DNA from 3 places in the Methylobacterium guangdongense genome. Region 3 is predicted to be linked to each of the others. Evidence: riboswitches for the same ligand, from Rfam matches in the RefSeq annotation. Region 3 holds a riboswitch; each other region holds the start of a gene.

Region 1 (5,842 bases), on a different contig from region 3:
GCCATCCGCGAGACCCCGCGTGGCGGCGGCCGCGATGGTGCCGGCGTCGAGGGCGATCGGATCGTCCACCCGGACGGCGCGGGGGCCATCCGTCCCCTCGGCAATGACCCACCATTGTCCGCCGATGGCGGCAAACCGCAGGGCGCGGGTGGTGGGCGCGGCGAAGGCGCGGAGGTCCCGAGGGGCGAGGTCGAGGGCCGGCGGGCTTCCGGCATAGGCGGCGCGCATCGCCTCCGGCGGACTGGGGGAGGCGAACCAGCGGTTCGGATTCATGGAGATCCAGCCGCTGACGATGAACGTGCTGAGACCGAGGCCGCCCGCGAGGCCGAGCAGGTGGTGCCAGCGCGCGAGCCCGCGATAGGGCGTCACCGCCCCACCCCCGTAGCGCCGCCGGACGCGCAGGCGCCAGAGCCCGATCGCGACGCCGCTCAGCACCCCGAGGGCCGCGAAGCCGGAGAGCCACAGGAGCACCGTCCGCCACAGCGCGCTTCGGGCGCGCAGCGGCGTCAGGTAGATCCAGTGCGTCACCGCCCCGATCCAGTTCCAGGCTCGCTCAGAGCGGGTGGTGTCGAGGGCGATCGCACCCGTCACCTCCGACACGTAGAGCTCGGTCCCGGCCGCATCCCCGAGGGCGACCTTCAGGAAGGGCCGAAGCGGGTCGTAGCGCGCGGTGACGGTCCATTGATCGCGCGCGACCGTCTGGACCCGTGCCTCCGGAACGCCGGCGGCGACGAGATGCAGCGCCTCTGCGGGCGTCAGCGGGCCGAGCCGCGTGCCGGTCCGGGCCGAGACCGTCGCCCGGGCGCCGTCGTCGGCTTCCATCCGATAGACCGGCTCGTCGCCACGCATCTCCAACGCGAAGGCGGCCGGCACGCCGGCGAGCCCTCCGCTGCGGAGCGCGTCACCCGGCGCGACCGTGACCTGATCCCAGGCGATCGGCGCGAGCCGCGCCAGGCGCTCGGGCTCGGTGAGCGCCGGGAACGGCACGTAGAGCATCACCAGCCCGGACAGGATCCACAGGACGAAGAGCAGCCCCGCGGCGATCCCGGCCCAGCGGTGGAACAGCAGCAGCCAGCGCCGCCCCGCCTTGCCGCGTCGGCGCGACAGCCTCACCACGTCACCGTGTAGGCGACCTCGACCGAGCGCGGGCGCCCGAGCAGCCAGTTGGTGCCGACCCCGTTCACCGCGTTGCCGCTGATCGCGTAGACCTTGTCGAACAGGTTGTAGGCCCGCAGGGACAGGCGCGACTCCGCCGTGACCTGACGGTCGAGGACGAGGTTCACGAGGTTGTAGGCCGGGCGGCGCGCCGTATTGCCGAAATCGCTGTAGACTTGGCCGACGTTCTGGAGCCCGACCCGCGCGGTCCAGTCGCGCGCGATATCCCAGGTCAGCCAGAGATTGGCCACACGCTCGGGCACGTCGATCGGCTGGTTTCCGGCATACGAGACGGTGGCGCCGTTCACGCTCTGGTCGAACCGATCATATTGCGCATGCAGCAGCGCGAGGTTGCCGTCGAGCCGCCAGCCCGGAGCGAAGCGCCAGCCGAGCGCCAGCTCGAAGCCCTGCGAGGACTGGCTGCCGACCTGCGTGGCGAGCGTCGGCTGCCCCGGGATCGCCGAGATCAGGTTGTCCTTGACGATCCGGTAGCCGGCGATCGTCCATTCCAGGGCGCCGTCGAAGGCCAGCCCCTTGGCGCCGATCTCGACCTGATCGCCGGTGGCGAGCTTGAAGCCGGCCAGCGACTGGTTCAGCGTGATCAGGCTGTTCACCGGATCGGTGGCGACGCTGTACTGGGCGTAGAGCGCACTGTCCGGCGTCGGATTGTAGACGAGGCCGAACCGGTAGCCGAGCGCCCGGTAGGTCTTCGCGAATCGCGACCCCGTCTGAAGATCCTCGCGGTTCAGCGTCGGCACGTCGAGGCGCACACCGGTGAGGAACGACAGCCTGTCCGACAGGATCACCCGGTCCTCGGCGAAGACCGAGGCCTGGCTCGTCTGCGTGGCATAGGCCGGCCGCGCCCGGCCGTTCTGCGGGAAGAAGCCCGGATCGTAGCCGGTGAGCGGCACGCTGGTGGTCTGGTCGAAGTAGAAGTTGTTGGTGTGGCGGAAGTCGATGTGATTCACGTCGAACCCGGCCACGAACTGGTTCGGCAACCCGAACAGGCTGCCCCGGACCGTCGCGTCGAGCCGGTCCCCGACCTGCTCCTGGCTGTGGTAGATCTCCAGATAGTCGCCCCGATCGACCAGACCGGTGCCGCGGTTGTACGAATACTGCTCGACATCGAGCCAGTGGCGCCGGCTGGTGAGCCGGTAGGCGGTGTTGCGGATCGTGAGGTCGGCCGAGGGCGACCACTCGGTCTTCAGCTGGGTCCAGTTGTCGGCCCAGGTGATCTTCGCGTCGCGGACATTGTAGTTGTTGAACCGGATCAGGTCCGGGATCCGCCCCTCGACCAGCGGCGTGCCCCAGTACCGGGCCGGCTCCTGATAGCCGAGATCGTGGCTCAGCGTGAACGCGAGGTCAGGGCTCGGTTGAAACAGCAGGGCGGCGGAGACCGCGAGGTTGCGGAAATCGCCCTCCGGCCGGATCCAGCCGTCGGCGCGGTTGCCGCTGACGTTGAGGCGGTACGCGAAGGTGTCGCCGAATTCCGCCTGCCCGATCCCGCCGCCGGAATCGAGGGCGAGCCGCGCGACGCCGTCCGTGCCCACCACCGCGCGGGCGGCGTTGATCGGCACGAAGACCGGCCGCTTCGGCACGACGTTGATCACGCCGCCGATGGCGCCGTCGCCGTAAAGCACCGAGGCGGGCCCGCGCAGCACCTCGATCCGCTCGACGTTCCACGTGTCGAACGGGAAGGTCACGGTGTTGGCGCCGACGTAGAAGCGCGTCCCGTCGTAGAGCTGCTGGATCGAGTTCGGGCCGGCGAAGCCGCGGGAGGTGAACGCGCCGTTGCCGTTGCCGGGCGCCGCGATGGTGGTGATGCCGGTGGCGTCCTGGGTCACGGCTTCGGCGATCGTGTCCTGGCCGCGCAGCCGCGCGGTCTCGCCCGATACGATGTCGAGGCTGGCCGGCGTCTCCAAAGGCGTCAGGCCGATTCGGCTCGCGGTCCGGTCCCGGGTGCGCAGGTTGAGGCCGGTCGGGCTGGCGCGGTTCGAGTCGCCGCCCTCACCCTCGACGGAGATCTGATCCAGGGTGACGGCTTCCTGCGCGACGGCGGGGCTTGCCAGGACTGCGAGGAGGACGCCGCAGAGCGGTGCAGGGAAGCGGGCGCGATGGGTTGGAGAAGGCATGACCGAAGGGATCCTGGCGCGGCCTCGACGGATCCTATGACCGCGCACGCAGTGTAATAACATTACACTTTCGAGGCCATCTGCAGGATTCGGCGCAGACGGGCGCGCGTGGGCGTCCCGAAGGGGCGGATCCGGAAGGGCGGTGGCGTGGACGGACATCGGGACGGGGTCGCGGGCGCGCTTGCTGTGGCACGTCACCGCGAACGAGGCCTCGCCGACCGCGCGGGCGCACGGGCGTCTCGACACCCGTCAGGACACCCCGCCCGACGCGTTTCGCGAGTGACCACGGCTGACGGCAGGTCTCCTGGCTCGCGGGTCGCCGCCCTCGCACCGTCTTCCCGAGTCTCGAGACTCAGTGACGTGGTGGTGAAGGGCTCTCCGCTTACAGTTGCGGGGGCAGCCGCGGTTTTGGGCCGTCAACGACGAGCCCGCACCGCGTTCCCTTTTGATCCCCGAAGGGAACCGTCGCGATGGACTTTCGGTGCTTCCGCCCGCGCGGTCAAGCTTGTGGATTTCTTTGATGGCGGCGCAACGCAGGGCCGATTGGTTTCAAGGGCGGATACGAGACCAGGCCGTGCCAGCATCTGGCCATCAGGCAGTAGTAAAACCGCTCTTGGGACCCTGTATTTCTAAGTCATAACTCTGTTGCCAGCTTCGTTTTTAAAAATGATCTAAGAAAAAATGCAGCATCGCACGCTGTGCCGCCCGCTGATTGCTTGACTGCAACCGGGCGTCTTGTTAGTCCACGCATCTCCGGTGACCCGCGAGAGAAGTACAGTATTAGATGGGTGGATCGCCGGAATTTTTACGAAATCGACACTGATAAAAAAAATTGAATCGCGCCGGGGAAAATTGCCGACGCGGTCACAAAAAGGCAGAAAAGCGGGCAGGTGTAACGAGAAGCCGTTGTTTTTCAACAGTGTGTAATGCGTAGCTTATCAAAGCTGCACGGTCCGCAACCTAACACAACAACGTAAGTGATTATGCCTTAGGGATCTCGCGATAAATACTGGGGGACTGCACGATGAACACCGGTTACACGCTGGCCAAGCCCTTCCATCCTGGCGGATTCGTCCGTCGCAAGATTTTCGAGCCGCGCAACCTGACGATCATGGGGGCCGCTGCGGCGCTCGGTGTGACGCGTCAAGGATTGTCCGATTTCCTGGCTGAGCGGGCTAGCCTGACGGTCGAAATCGCTTTCCAGATCGAGAAGTCCTTCGGCTTCAACGCAGAGGCGCTCATGGAAATGCAGACGCGCTACGACCTCACGATCCTGCGCCAGCGCGACCGTGCGGCTCAGATGAATCTCGTCAGCAAGCAGACTTCGCAGCCGAGCCGGTTCACGGGCCGGTCCGCTGCCTGAGACCAGGCCGGAGTTCTTCAACCGACATGCCCGTCGCGGAGTGCCGGGTGTCGTTCCCGATCGGGTCAGAGCGGGAACGGTCGCTTGGCTCCGCCGCGACGGGGCGCGCGTCGTCCCTTTGCGGGCGGCCGGCGCCGAGCGAATGGATGCGCGTGAGTGCGTCTCGTCGCTGAGTCAACGGATCTTGGGACGGGTTGCGGCGACACCGGAGGCAAGGGGCTGGTGTCGTATCTCGAGTAAAGGTTTCGGTTCGGTCTGATCAGGTTTGGAAATGGTATGATGGGACAACGTTAAAAAATCGTTAACGATCGATTTCGCCGGAGGAGGCGACAGCAAGTTTGCATCATACGCGCGCGGTTCCACAATCGTGGTCTGAACGCGACGCGGAACTTCGGGCCTGATCCTGCGTCTTGCAATGGGCTGCTTCGTAAATCGAAGCGGGCAGAAGCTTTCTGAGCGCTGATTTCGATCGCCGGCCAAGAACTGGACGGATCGGAAAGATCTCTCGTGAAAGGTATGCCGACGATGCGTTATCGACTCCAAAACCCCGGCCATCCCGGTGGCTACGTCCTTCGCAATGTCATCGAGCCGCGCGATCTGACGGTCATGGACGCCGCCAGCCTGCTGGACGTGCCGCGTCAGGCCCTGTTCGATTTCCTCAACGAGAAAACCCCCCTGACCGCGGAATTGGCGTTCCGTCTCGAGACGGTATTCGGCATCGAGATGGAAACGCTGATGGACCTGCAAACCCAGTTCGACATCGCCGAGGCGCGCAAGCACTTGCAACCGCTCCGGACCGATCTCGTGACGCAGGCGAGAGCTTCAGGGCTCAGATCGATGCCTCCGGCGGCCGATGCGCCCCTGCGGACGATCGTCAGGCGGAGTACTGCCGAAGCGTGATCTCGGCCCTTTACCGAACGGTGGGGGACATCTGAGAAGCGGGCCGCAGGGTTCGAACTCCTGGTTCGTGTTGGGCCGCGTGCTGTCTGCGGCCCCCAATGGCCGGCCCTCCGTCTTGGCCGCGGCCGGCTCGCGATGGTGGGCCATTCGCTTCCCGATTTCACAGATTCTGCGACCCACAGGACCCTGCGCCCGGGCCCACCCGCCCGCACCGGGGGCGGGTTGCCGCGTGGTGATGCCGACACCGACCCCGCGTGGCGGTGGCTTCCCGCGATACGATCCCGAGCCCGCA
Region 2 (5,842 bases), on a different contig from region 3:
CTCCTGCCCGAGATCCACCGCCGCCTCGCCCTCGTCGAGGGAGACGGCATCGATGCGCACCAGATGCATCGCGCGTGTCCCTAGGCCATGTCCGGACCGGCGCGCGCGACGGGTCTCATCCCGCGAGCGCCGCGGCCACCGCGTTCCGGTCGAACCCCGTCAGCCCGATCACCACGAGGGCCCCCTCGCGGGCCTCGCCCGCCCGCCAGGGCCGGTCGAAATGGTGGGTGACCCGGCGGCCGACACCCTGCACCACGAGGCGCATCGCCTTGCCCTCGACTTCGGCAAACCCCTTGATGCGCAGAACGCCCGCGGTCTCGGCCGCCTTCTCGACACGCGCCGCGAGATCCGCGGCCGTCACCGCCGGGCGGATCGGCAGGGCGACCGTCTCGAAATCGTCGTGGTCGTGATCCTCGCCCTCGCCGTGATGGGAGGGGCGGGATTCCAGATCGTCCTCGGCGGCGGCGCCGAGGCCCAGCAGCACCCGCGGATCGATCGCGCCCTTCGCGGTCTCCACCACCTTCACGGCGCGGGGGAGGTGCCCCTCCACCTCGGCCCGGACCCGCGCACGAGTGGCGGCGTCGATCAGGTCGGCCTTGTTGAGCACGACGAGGTCCGCACAGAGGAGCTGGTCCTCGAACACCTCCTCCAGCGGATTGTCGTGATCGACCGACTGGTCGGCGGCGCGCTGGGCCGCCAGCGCCTCCGGATCCTCCGCGAAGACGCCCGCGGCGACCGCGGGGCCGTCGACCACTGCGACCACCCCGTCCACCGTCACCCGCGAGCGGATCGCCGGCCATTGGAATGCCTGGACCAGCGGCTTCGGCAGGGCGAGGCCGGAGGTCTCGATCAGGATGTGCTCCGGCGGCTCGGCGCGGCCGAGCAGGGTCTCGAGGGCCGGCACGAAATCGTCCGCCACCGTGCAGCAGATGCAGCCGTTCGGCAGCTCGACGATCGCGTCCTCGGTGCAGCCCTCAACCCCGCAGGCGGCGAGGAACGACTTGTCGAAGCCGACATCGCCGAACTCGTTGACCAGGATGGCGAGGCGGCGGCCCTTGGCGTTCTCGATGACGTGGCGCACGAGCGTCGTCTTGCCGGCGCCGAGGAAGCCCGTGACGATCGTGCAGGGGATCTTGGCGACAATCGTCATTCGGCGGCCTCCAGGGTGCCGGCCGGAAGCGGGCGCGGGGCAGGGAAGGGGGGAATTCGGGCGATCACGCCCTTCTTGAATTCGGTCGGCCGTTCGCGCCAGGGCACGATGCCGTCCGGCGTCGCGGCATAGGCGGCGAGCCCCGCCAGGATGGTCTCGGCGGAGGCGGCCGGATCCATGTCGCCGTACACGTAGGTCCAGCGGTCGGCCGCAGCGACGGCGACCGTGCAGGGCCGCTTGCACACCGACAGGCATTCCACCGCCTCGACCCGCAGGTCCGGCGTGCCGCCCGCGCGATCCCGCAAAGCGTCGAGGAGGCGGGCGCCGGCCCGGGGCCCGTCCGGGTCGTCGCCCTCGCGGCGGCAGGTGGTGCAGACGTACAGGATGGTCTCAGGCACGGGCCGTCCCCCGCGCCGTCTCGCGCCCGAACACCTGCCACGCGCGGCCGAGCCCGAGACCGAGCAGCACCCAGAACACGAAGCTGATCGCGAGGGAGCGCGCGGCGAATTGCGCCGCCAGGGCCGCCGGTAGCGCGGACGCGCCCTCCGGCGCCTGCGGGGCGCCGACCATGTGCGGGGCGATGAGCAGCACGAGGCCACCCAGGATGGCGATCAGGGATCGGCGCACCGCGATCAGGTAGAGGCCCATGGCGGTGGCCGCCGCGGTCATCACCCACCAGGCCTGCCGGACGGCCAGCGGCGCCGCCTCGCTGCCCGGCAGCTCGGGCGGCAGGCCGAGACCCGGGGCCAGGGCGACGCTGGCGAATCCGGCGACCGCGAAGGCGAGGGCGACCACGGGTGTCGGCTCCCGCCCGCAGGCGAGCATCACGGCGCCGAGCAGCAGCGCGTAGCCGACGGCGCCGACGAGCGTCGCTAATCCGGTGAACGCCATGCGCGGCAGGCTGGCGCCCGGCTGCCATTCCGGCGCGGCGTCCGGCGCCGCGTGATCGTGGCCGGCATGCGCCAGGACGATCGGCAGAGCGCGGGTGGCCTGATGGCTGGGCTCGGCCTGCTCGTAGCGTTCGGCCGCCACGATCAGGGGCGAGGTCAGCGTGAGTTCGAGGCCCGTCACGACGACGGCCGCGAAGAAGCCGGCGGCGAGCGCCGCCGACAGAAGCCGGATGATCATCCCTGCGCCGATGGCGTCAGTGACAGGGGAAGTTCTGGGTATGCCGGAAGTCGTGCGCCGCGTTGTGGAACGCGATCGCCGGCGAGAAGCCGACCATGAACAGCAGGCCGAGGCCGAGAAGGCCCGCGAGCGCCACGGCGATCGGGCGCTCCGACGCGCGGGTGCCGGCAGCGACGGGGGCGAGGGTCGAGGTGGTCATGCGTCTGTGTCTCCAGCCGCCCCACCGGCGGCAACGCGGGATCCTGTCGTGACGGCAGGTCTCCTGGCTCGCGGCTCGACGCCCCTGCCGCCTTCCCGGATCGCTCCGGTGGCCCTCGGCAGACGCTCGCCGCTCACAGTTGCGGGGGCAGCCGCGGATTCGAGGCTTGCGCCCCTCACCGCATTCCCTTTTCACCCCGTCGCCGGGGCACCGTCACGCGATCGTTGTAGACGCATGACAGCTCTCGCACAACGGAGGCGCGGCGGAATCATATCCGCGGCGTTGCAAACGGCGGGGATCCGCCGGCGGGAGGCGTATCCTCACCGCCGCGGCGGTCGCCCGGAGCCCTGAAGCGTGATCGTGATGAGAACCCTGTCGCTGGCCCTCGCCCTCCTCGCGGCGGCCTCCCTGCCGGTCCGGGCCGGCGATGCCGAAGCCGGGCTCAAGGCGGGGGGGCTCGTCCTCGAACCGGGCAGCGCCATCACCGTGGCGGCGGAGGAACTCACCCTCTCCGAGCAGGGCGTGCGGGTCGCGTATCGGTTCCGCAACCCGACGGGCGCCGATATCGAGGCCACCCTGACGTTCCCGATGCCCGACCTCAACGGCGCGTCCACGACGGAGGATTCCATCCCCGATCCGGGGCAGGCCAATTTCCTCGCCTTCGACGCGACGGTCGATGGCCAATCCGTCCCGTGGCAACTGGAGCAGCAGGCGTTTTCGGTGCGCGACGGCCAGCCGGTCGCGATCACCGACGAGCTCCGGAGCCTGGGGATCCCCCTGATGCCGACCGTCGCGGCGACGGCGGCGCCCCTGCGCCGGCTCTCGGAGCGGCGCCGTCACGCCCTGATCGAGGCCGGATACCTCGATCGTCAGGTGCACCGGGACGGGACGATCGCGGATGTCCCGCTCTGGAAGCTGAAGTCGCGGTTCTGGCGCAGGCAGGCCTTCCCGGCCGGGCGTGAGGTCGCGGTCCACCAGAGTTACACGCCGAGCCTCGGCGGCCAGCCGAGCCTGTCGTTCGGTTCGCCGGATCTCGATCCGGGGCAGATGGCGCGCTACGCCGACCGGTTCTGCACGGATCCGGCCTTCGCGCGGTCGGCCCAGGCCCTGTACCGGCGGGCGAGCGCCGACGGCAGCCCGTCCTTCCAGGCCTCCGAGCAGTATCTCACCTACGTCATGCCGGCCGGGTCCGGGCCGATCGGCACGTTCAAGCTGATCGTGGACAAGGGCGATCCCGCCACGATGGTCTCGTTCTGCGGCAGCGCTCTCAAGAGGACCGGCCCGACCACGATCGAGATGGTGGTGAAGGATTATGTGCCGGACCGCGCGATCGACGTGCTCTTCCTGAAGAGCGCAACCCGGATTTCAGCCATACCGCCGCTCTGAGGGCGGACGCGGTGCCGTGATCGGCGCAGCTTCAACGACCCTCTCGAGAATCGCGCGACGGCGGCAGGATCGGGGATGGCCTTCGGTGCCGGACACGCCCTGCGGGCCGGTCGCGCGCCGGCGTGCCGCTCATGCGGATTGGCGGAGCGCCGACGTGGCTCCGAAGCGTAGGATCTCCTGCGCGATCCGGTCCAGCGGCAGAACCTTCATCGCCGCGCCCCGCTCGATCGCTTCCTTGGGCATGCCGAAGACGACGCAGCTCTCCTCGTCCTGCGCCACCGTGACCGCCCCGGCGCGGCGCATCTCCAGGAGGCCGGTGGCGCCGTCATCGCCCATGCCGGTCATCAGGATGCCGAGCGCATTCGCGCCGGCGCAGCGCGCGGCCGCGCGGAACAGCACGTCCACGGACGGCCGGTGCCGCGAGACCAGGGGGCCGTCCTTCACCGACACGCTGTAGCGATTCCCGGTCCGCTGCAGCAGTAGGTGCCGGCCCCCGGGGGCGATGAGGGCCCGGCCGGGCAGCACCGCATCCCCGTCCTCCGCCTCCTTCACCGCGACGGCGCAGAGGCTGTCGAGCCGCCGGGCGAAGGCCGCGGTGAAATGCTCGGGCATGTGCTGGACGATCACGAGGCCGGGGCAATCCGGCGGCAGCGCTTCGAGCACGTCGCGCAGCGATTCCGTGCCCCCCGTCGAGGCGCCGATGCAGACGATCCGGTCCGTCTCGGCCACCGCCCGATTGGGGGTCGGGGCGGGCAGCACGGCATCGGCCGTCAGCTTCTTCTCGATGCGGTGCGGCTTCGGGCGGCCCGGGCGCAGTTTCGCCCGGGCGGCGGCCCGGACCGCGTCGCAGACCCGCACCGAGGATTCCACGAGGAACTGGCGGGTGTCGATCCGGGGCTTGGGCACGACATCGACGGCGCCGGCCTCGAGCACGTCGAACAGCGTTTGCGAGCCCGCCTCGGTCAGGGCGGAGCAGACGATCACCGGGATCGGCCGCTGGGCCATGATCTTCCGCAGGAAGGTCAGCCCGTCCATGCGCGGCATTTCGAGGTCGAGGAGGATCACGTCCGGCACCTCCTCCTGAATACGCCGCGCCGCGATGAACGGGTCCGCGGCGGTACCGATGACCCGGATGTCGGGCGCGCCCTCCAGGATGGTCACGAGGGTCTGCCGGACCGAGGCGGAATCGTCGACGATCAGGACGCGGGTCGGATCGCGTGGCTTCATTGGATCAGATCCTGCGCCCTGCTGAAGACGGTGGAGGACACCTGATCGAGGTCCGGCACGCCGGTCACGGCCATGGATTCCGAATGCCCGACGATCAGGAATCCGCCGGGGCGCAGATGCTGGGCGAGGCGGCCGAGCACCGCCTTCTGGGTGTCCTTGTCGAAGTAGATCAGCACGTTGCGGCAGAGGATGACGTCCACATCCTGATCGACCGGATAGGACGCATCCATCAGGTTGAGGCGCTGGAACTGCACTTGGCTGCGCAGCTCGGGCACGATCCGCCCGAGCTTCCGCGCCGGGTCCCGGGAGGTCATCACGTAGCGGCGCCGGATGGCCGGCGGGATCTGGGTCAGCATCTCCTCCGGGTAGATCGCCTCCGCGGCGACCCGCAGCACCTCCGTGGAGATGTCGGTGCCGAGGACCGCGTAGCTGAACCCGTGTCCGGCCACGATCAGGTCCTGCAGGATCATCGCCAGGGTGTAGGCCTCCGCCCCGGTCGAGGCGGCGGCGCTCCAGAGCTTGAGGCGCGGGGTCCCGCCCCGCCGTCGGCAGAGCAGCGGCACCAGATGGTCGCGCAGGAGCTCGAAATGGGCGGGCTCCCGGAAGAAATCCGTCTTGTTGGTGGTGATGCAGTCGATGATGTGGACGAACTCCTCGGCGAGGTGTCCGGCGTCGAACAGGTGGTCGCCGTAGGCCTTGAGGCTGTCGAGGTCGAGCGCCCGCATGCGCTTGCGCAGCCGACCCTCGACCAT
Region 3 (5,842 bases):
TGAAGCAGGCCAACTACCAGGCGCAGGTCACCGTCACTGAGGCCCGCCCGTCCGATTCGGGCGGCTTCTCCGGCAACGCCCCGTCGCAGCAGGGGCAGTCCGGCTTCTCCGAAGGGGGCGCCCGCCCGGGCCAGGGCGGGGACAGGCAGCGACAGGCGGAGCAGGGCCCGGCCGCCGGCAGACGGGAGGGAGAGCGGGGGGATGAGACGACACGTCCTCGCGACGGCGGCGTTTATCTGTAGCGCGGTCCCGGCCGCGGCGAATGTCTGCGAGGCCGAGATGGGCCGCGCCTCCGCACGCTACGGCGTGCCCCTCGGCGTGCTCTACGCCGTCGGTCTCACGGAGACGGGAAAGCGCGGCTCGCTTCAGCCCTATGCTATGAACATCGCGGGCAAGGCCTATTTCGGGACCGGGCCGGGGGACGTGATCGCCCACTTCCGGGAGGCGCACCGCAAGGGCGTCCGCCTGATCGATCTCGGCTGCATGCAGATCAACCACCTCTACCATGGCGGGAAGTTCGGCTCGATCGAGGCCATGATCGACCCGCACGCGAATGTCGAATACGCGACTCAGTTCCTGAAGGAGCTGAAGCAGCGGGAGGGCAGCTGGACCCTGGCGGTGGCCCGCTACCACGCCGGGCCGAACAACAACGCGGCCCAGAAGGTCTATATCTGCCGGGTGATGACCAACATGGTGGCGACGGGCTTCGGGCAGTGGACACCGGCCGCGGCCCGGTTCTGCCGATAGGCCGGGCGCCGCGACGGACCAGCCCGGATCACAGGCCCCGACAACTTCCGGAACTGACCTTGATCTCCGTCCGATCCTCCGGGTTCAGCTGCGCCTCGACGAAGTTCAGCTTGTTGAGATCGATCAACAGGAAGTAGACGCCGTTCTGGCACTTGACCGTGTTGCGCGGCGAACGCTCGTTCAGCCGCGGCGATGCGGGCTGGCACTCGTAGTAATCCGAGCGCCCGGCCGAGATCACGGTGAGCAGGCCGCCGCTGGTGACCAGTGAGAAGGTGCGGGCCTTCTGCGGCTTCGCGCCCTCGGGCAGGCTGGGGGTTGCGAGACCGACCGAGGCCTCCTCGGTGCACGTCAGGGGGCGACGCAGCTGGGCCGCCGCGGGTGCGACGCTCAGCAGGAGAAGCGCACCGGCGAGCGCGACCCGATCGGCCATCATCGGTGCGGCCTCCGTGACTCGTGGGTAGTTTCTACCGGCAAGCTAGACCGTTGGCGCGCCGTGTAAATGCGGCACGTTCGGCTGAGCGGCTCAATCAACAGTTTCACTGGACCCTGCCACCGGCTCGACCCGGCGCCGGGTCGTCAATTCGGGCTTTCGGGTGGGATTCTGTCGGGCAACGCGGTCTTCGTCAGCCGGATGCTTGCCGGAAGCGGGCGATGCGGCTGAGCGCAGCTCAATCCTCGGCCTCGTCGGGATTGTCGTTGGCCGGGCGATCCCCGTCCTGGCGCGCCGCGATCTCGAACCCGATCTCCATCATCAGCAGCCGCGACAGCAGTTGCATCGCCGGCGTGCCGTGGGAAGCCACCAGTTGATGGGTGCGGATGGCGGCTCTCACCATGCGGTCAAAACCGGCGTCGTCTGGCATGGCGATGCCATACCCCGATCGAATGTCGGGATACAACCTCAGCTTTATATATTGCTTCAACGTCCCCCGCAGAAGCGGAGGGAACCGAGCGACATCCACCGGTGCGCATCCGCCCGGGGAGAGCCCGGCGGCGTGCCGGGCCGGATCGCCGCGGCGGGCTACGGCGCGGGCGTCAGCGAGGCCGCCGCGAAGGTCGGGACGGAGACGGGGGCGACCGTGTCGGGCTTGGTCTCGGTCTTGCTCCCGGACTTGCTCTCGGACTTGCCCGCGCGGGTATCGCGCTTCTCGTAGAAGGCGTTGCCGCCCGCGACGGCCACGTAATGCATGTTGTTGTAGGGGTAGTGCCGTCCGGCGGTGTGGAAGTACATCGCCTTGCCGACCTGCGGGTGGCGCTCGCCCGCCAGGACGGCGTCGGCGGCGTCGGCGACCTTCTGCAGATCCTTCTCCTGCATCGGCTTGGTCAGGACCCCCGCGGCGAACTGGCCGGGCTGGCCGACCACGGCGCAGATGCCGCCGGGGAAGATCGCGTTTTCCAGCCGGTTCATCACCACGGTGCCGACCGCGATCAGCCCGCCCTCATCGCTCCGGTTCGATTCGAAATACATGGCCCGGCCCAGGCAGTCCCGCTCGGTCTCGCTGACGACCATCGGCGGCGCGCGGCCGGCGATCGATCCTGTCGTGAGCACCGGGGTGGACGTGTTGCACGCGCCCAGGCCGCAGGCCGCGGCCGCCGCCATCAGAACAGGACCGATTCGCGTCCGCTCGCTACCCTGCATGCAGATCTGCTCCGTGCTGTTCCAGCCGCATCGTGCCGTCCGGCGGGCCGCCCGCTCCCGGCCGGCGCCCGCCGCGATCGGGCGTTCGGCAAGCGTGACCGTACGTTCGCGGCGAGGATGTGGCAGGCGGGCCCGGAGCGGTCATCCGGGGTGGACGCGGAACGTTGCCGCACAATCACAGGGGCGGAGAACCGGTCCGGGCGTGTTGACGCCGACCGAGCGTCCGGTCGATCCTGAACAGGACGGTTCCCTTCGGGGATCAAAAGGGAACGCGGTGAGGGGCTCGCCCCGAAGCCGCGGCTGCCCCCGCAACTGTAAGCGGTGAGCCTTCTCGTCACCACGTCACTGGGCGGCCTCGCCCGGGAAGACGACGGGAGGGCGGCGACCCGCGAGCCAGGAGACCTGCCGTCAGCCGTGGTCACACGCGAGGTCCATCGGGCGGGGTGTTCCGGGGGATGCCAAGACGGCCGCTGCGGCGGCCGGCGCGGCCTCGTTCGCGGTGACGTGCCACTGCCGCCGCCCGAGGTAACGTGTTCCGTCAACCTGCGCGCACCGCGCTGCCCCTCCTCGCCGCCGCCGCGTCGGCGGCCCTGATCGCGACCGCTTCGGCCCAGGCGCGGGGCGGTCCGGAGCCGGCCGCCGAGGCGCGGCTCGACGAGATCTCGGTCACGGCCGAAGGCGCCGCGCCGATCCCGGCCGCCGGTCCGGTGGCCAGTGCCGGCTTCGTCGGCGGCGTGACCGGAATCGGCGGCCCGCTGCTCAGCGTGGACGCGGCCAGCGCCGGGATCCTCACCGGGGCGCAGATCAACAACCGACCGGTGACCCGCCCCGGCGAGGTGCTGGAGGCGGTGCCGGGCCTGATCGTCACGCAGCACAGCGGGGAGGGGAAGGCCAACCAGTTCTTCCTGCGCGGCTTCAACCTCGACCACGGCACCGACATCGCCCTGTTCCTGGACGGGATGCCGCTCAACATGCGCACCCATGCCCACGGCCAGGGCTACGCCGACATCAACTTCCTGATCCCCGAACTCGTCGGCGCGGTGGAGTTCCACAAGGGGCCGTACTTCGTGCGGGACGGCGACTTCGCCTCGGCGGGCTCGGTGCGGATCGACTACCTCGACAGCGTGCAGAGGAACCTCGCGCTGACCTCGATCGGGTCGTTCGGCTACAAGCGCGCGCTCAGCATCGCCTCCGCGCCGCTGGCCGAGGGCACCCTCCTGGTGGCCGGCGAGGCGCAGGTCTACGACGGTCCCTGGGTGGTCCCGGACGCGCTGCGCAAGATCAACGGCGTCGCCCGCTACAGCCAGGGCACGGCGCTCGACGGATTCTCGGTGACCGGCATGGCCTACGCGGCCCGCTGGACCGCCACCAATCAGATCCCCGAGCGCGCCGTCGTCTCCGGGCTGATCGGCCGCTACGGCACGCTGAACCCGACCGATGGCGGGGACACGTCGCGCTTCTCCCTGTCGGGCCGGTTCAGCAGCACCGACGACACCGGCGTGACCCGGGCCTCGGCCTACGTGATCCGCTCGCAGCTCAACCTGTTCAACGACTTCACCTACTTTCTCAACGATCCGGTGAACGGCGACCAGTTCCATCAGCTCGACCAGCGGATCATCGGCGGCGGCGAGGCCCTGCACATCTTCCAGGGCGACCTGTTCGGGCGCCCGATGGAAACCGAGATCGGCGTGCAGACCCGCACCGATTCGATCCGCGTCGGCCTGTTCAACACGACGCGCCGGCAATACCGCTCCGGCGTGCTCGACGACCGGGTGCTGGAGACGAGCGGCGCCGTCTATCTCGACACCCGCGTGCGCTGGACCGAGTGGCTGCGCACCAGCGTCGGCGTCCGGGCCGACGGCTACTCCGCGAGCGTCGTCTCGGACAATCCGGCCAATTCCGGCCGGGCGCGCGACGGGATCGTCAACCCGAAGCTCGGCCTGACGCTCGGGCCGTGGTTCGACACCGAACTCTACGTGAATTATGGCGGCGGCTTCCACTCGAACGACGTGCGCGGGGTGACCGCCACGGTCGATCCGACGTCGTCGCTGTTCAACACCACGCGCTCGCCCTTCCTCGTGCCGTCCACCGGCTACGAGATCGGGCTGCGCAACCGGTCGATCGCGGGGCTGGAGACGAGCCTCGCCCTGTTCCGGCTCGACTTCGCCTCCGAGAACCTGTTCCAGGGCGACACCGGCACCACGGAGCCGAGCCGCCCGACCCGGCGCTTCGGCGTGGAATGGACCAACCGCTACGCGCTGACCCCCGTCCTGTCGCTGGAGGGGGATCTGACGATCACCAACGCCCGCTTCTCGGATATCGACCCGGTGGGCAACCGTGTGCCGGAGGCCCCCACCACCATCGCGTCGGCGGGCGTCACCTTCGGGGAGCCGCTGGGCTGGTTCGGGTCGCTCCGCTTCCGCTACTTCGGCCCGCGCCCGCTGATCGAGGACAATTCGATCCGCTCGCGCCCGACGGCGCTGTTCAACGGCCGCGTCGGCTACAACTTCGAGAACGGCGTCAGCGTCTCCCTCGACGTGCTGAACCTGACGAACAGCAAGTCCGACCAGATCACCTACGCCTACGTGTCCCGGTTGCCGGGCGAACCCGCCGAGGGGCTGATCGACCGGGTGTTCCATCCGGTCGAGCCCACGGCCGTCCGGCTCACCATCGCCGGGCGGTTCTGAACCGCGGCCCGGCCCTCGGAACGGCCCCAGAGGCCCGGCGGCACGCGAAGCTCGCCCGAGGCCGCGTCAATCGACCTTGTACAGGGCCACCTGCCCGATGCCGTCGAGGCCGATCCGCCGGGCGCTCGCCCGGGACAGGTCGATCGCGTAAGGGCGCTTCATCTTGGTGCGTTCATTGGTGCGGTCGGTGATCCGGACGACGACCGATCGGCCATTGGCCTTGTTGACGACCTTGACCAAGGTGCCGAACGGCAACGCGTGATGCGCCGCCGTCAGCGTGTCGGGATTGTAGATCTCACCGCTCGCGGTCCTGCCCGAATGCTGATACCAGCTGGCCCGGCCGCTCCCGATCAGCTTGGCCTTGCCGGGATTGACCTGCCGCTCGCTGACCGGTCCGGTTCGGCGCTGCTCGTCCGCGCCCGCCGGGGCAGGATCGGCCTTCGGACCGGTGCTGCCCGTCCGGTCCGCCCGATCCTGGCCGGCCACCGCGTCCGAAGCCGGCGAGGATGGATCCGATGAGGCGGCTTCACCGCGGTCCGCGACGTCGGATGCCGGTGCCAGCGGTGGCAGCTGCGACGTGAACTGGCGGTACGTGAAGACCGGTGCCTCGCGCTGCAGGCCGGCGGCTTGAGCGAAGACATCCTGGCCCTGCGTCTCCGCTGCCTCGGCCATGCCGATCCCAAGGTTGGGCACGAGAACCGCGGAGGCGGCGACCAGCGCGTGAGCCAGCCGATATCGTTTTGAACCAGCCGACGCAATCATGGCGTTCACC

What was found. Region 3 has a riboswitch for cobalamin ahead of AAHG09_RS15230 (TonB-dependent receptor). Riboswitches for the same ligand answer to the same signal wherever they lie in the genome.
Positions count from the first base shown of each region.
Region 1: it holds a riboswitch for cobalamin, as region 3 does, so the genes downstream of both, AAHG09_RS04205 (TonB-dependent receptor) here and AAHG09_RS15230 (TonB-dependent receptor) in region 3, are expected to answer to the same signal.
Region 2: it holds a riboswitch for cobalamin, as region 3 does, so the genes downstream of both, AAHG09_RS01530 (CbtB domain-containing protein) here and AAHG09_RS15230 (TonB-dependent receptor) in region 3, are expected to answer to the same signal.

Region 1 covers NZ_JBBXMX010000002.1:94,217-100,058, forward strand. Annotated here, with positions in the region: gene AAHG09_RS04200 (PepSY domain-containing protein) at 1-1,116, opposite strand, end outside; gene AAHG09_RS04205 (TonB-dependent receptor) at 1,110-3,287, opposite strand; gene AAHG09_RS04210 (hypothetical protein) at 3,430-3,570, shown strand; cobalamin riboswitch at 3,565-3,769, opposite strand; gene AAHG09_RS04215 (HigA family addiction module antitoxin) at 4,312-4,650, shown strand; gene AAHG09_RS04220 (HigA family addiction module antitoxin) at 5,167-5,550, shown strand.
Region 2 covers NZ_JBBXMX010000001.1:312,654-318,495, reverse strand. Annotated here, with positions in the region: gene cobN (cobaltochelatase subunit CobN) at 1-69, opposite strand, end outside; gene cobW (cobalamin biosynthesis protein CobW) at 116-1,150, opposite strand; gene AAHG09_RS01540 (DUF1636 domain-containing protein) at 1,147-1,548, opposite strand; gene AAHG09_RS01535 (CbtA family protein) at 1,541-2,278, opposite strand; gene AAHG09_RS01530 (CbtB domain-containing protein) at 2,295-2,477, opposite strand; cobalamin riboswitch at 2,514-2,707, opposite strand; gene AAHG09_RS01525 (DUF4424 family protein) at 2,841-3,863, shown strand; gene AAHG09_RS01520 (protein-glutamate methylesterase/protein-glutamine glutaminase) at 3,993-5,090, opposite strand; gene AAHG09_RS01515 (CheR family methyltransferase) at 5,087-5,842, opposite strand, start outside.
Region 3 covers NZ_JBBXMX010000007.1:48,699-54,540, forward strand. Annotated here, with positions in the region: gene AAHG09_RS15205 (flagellar hook-length control protein FliK) at 1-242, shown strand, start outside; gene AAHG09_RS15210 (transglycosylase SLT domain-containing protein) at 202-747, shown strand; gene AAHG09_RS15215 (hypothetical protein) at 776-1,180, opposite strand; gene AAHG09_RS15220 (hypothetical protein) at 1,416-1,607, opposite strand; gene AAHG09_RS15225 (cell wall hydrolase) at 1,766-2,383, opposite strand; cobalamin riboswitch at 2,610-2,807, shown strand; gene AAHG09_RS15230 (TonB-dependent receptor) at 2,914-5,070, shown strand; gene AAHG09_RS15235 (septal ring lytic transglycosylase RlpA family protein) at 5,137-5,742, opposite strand.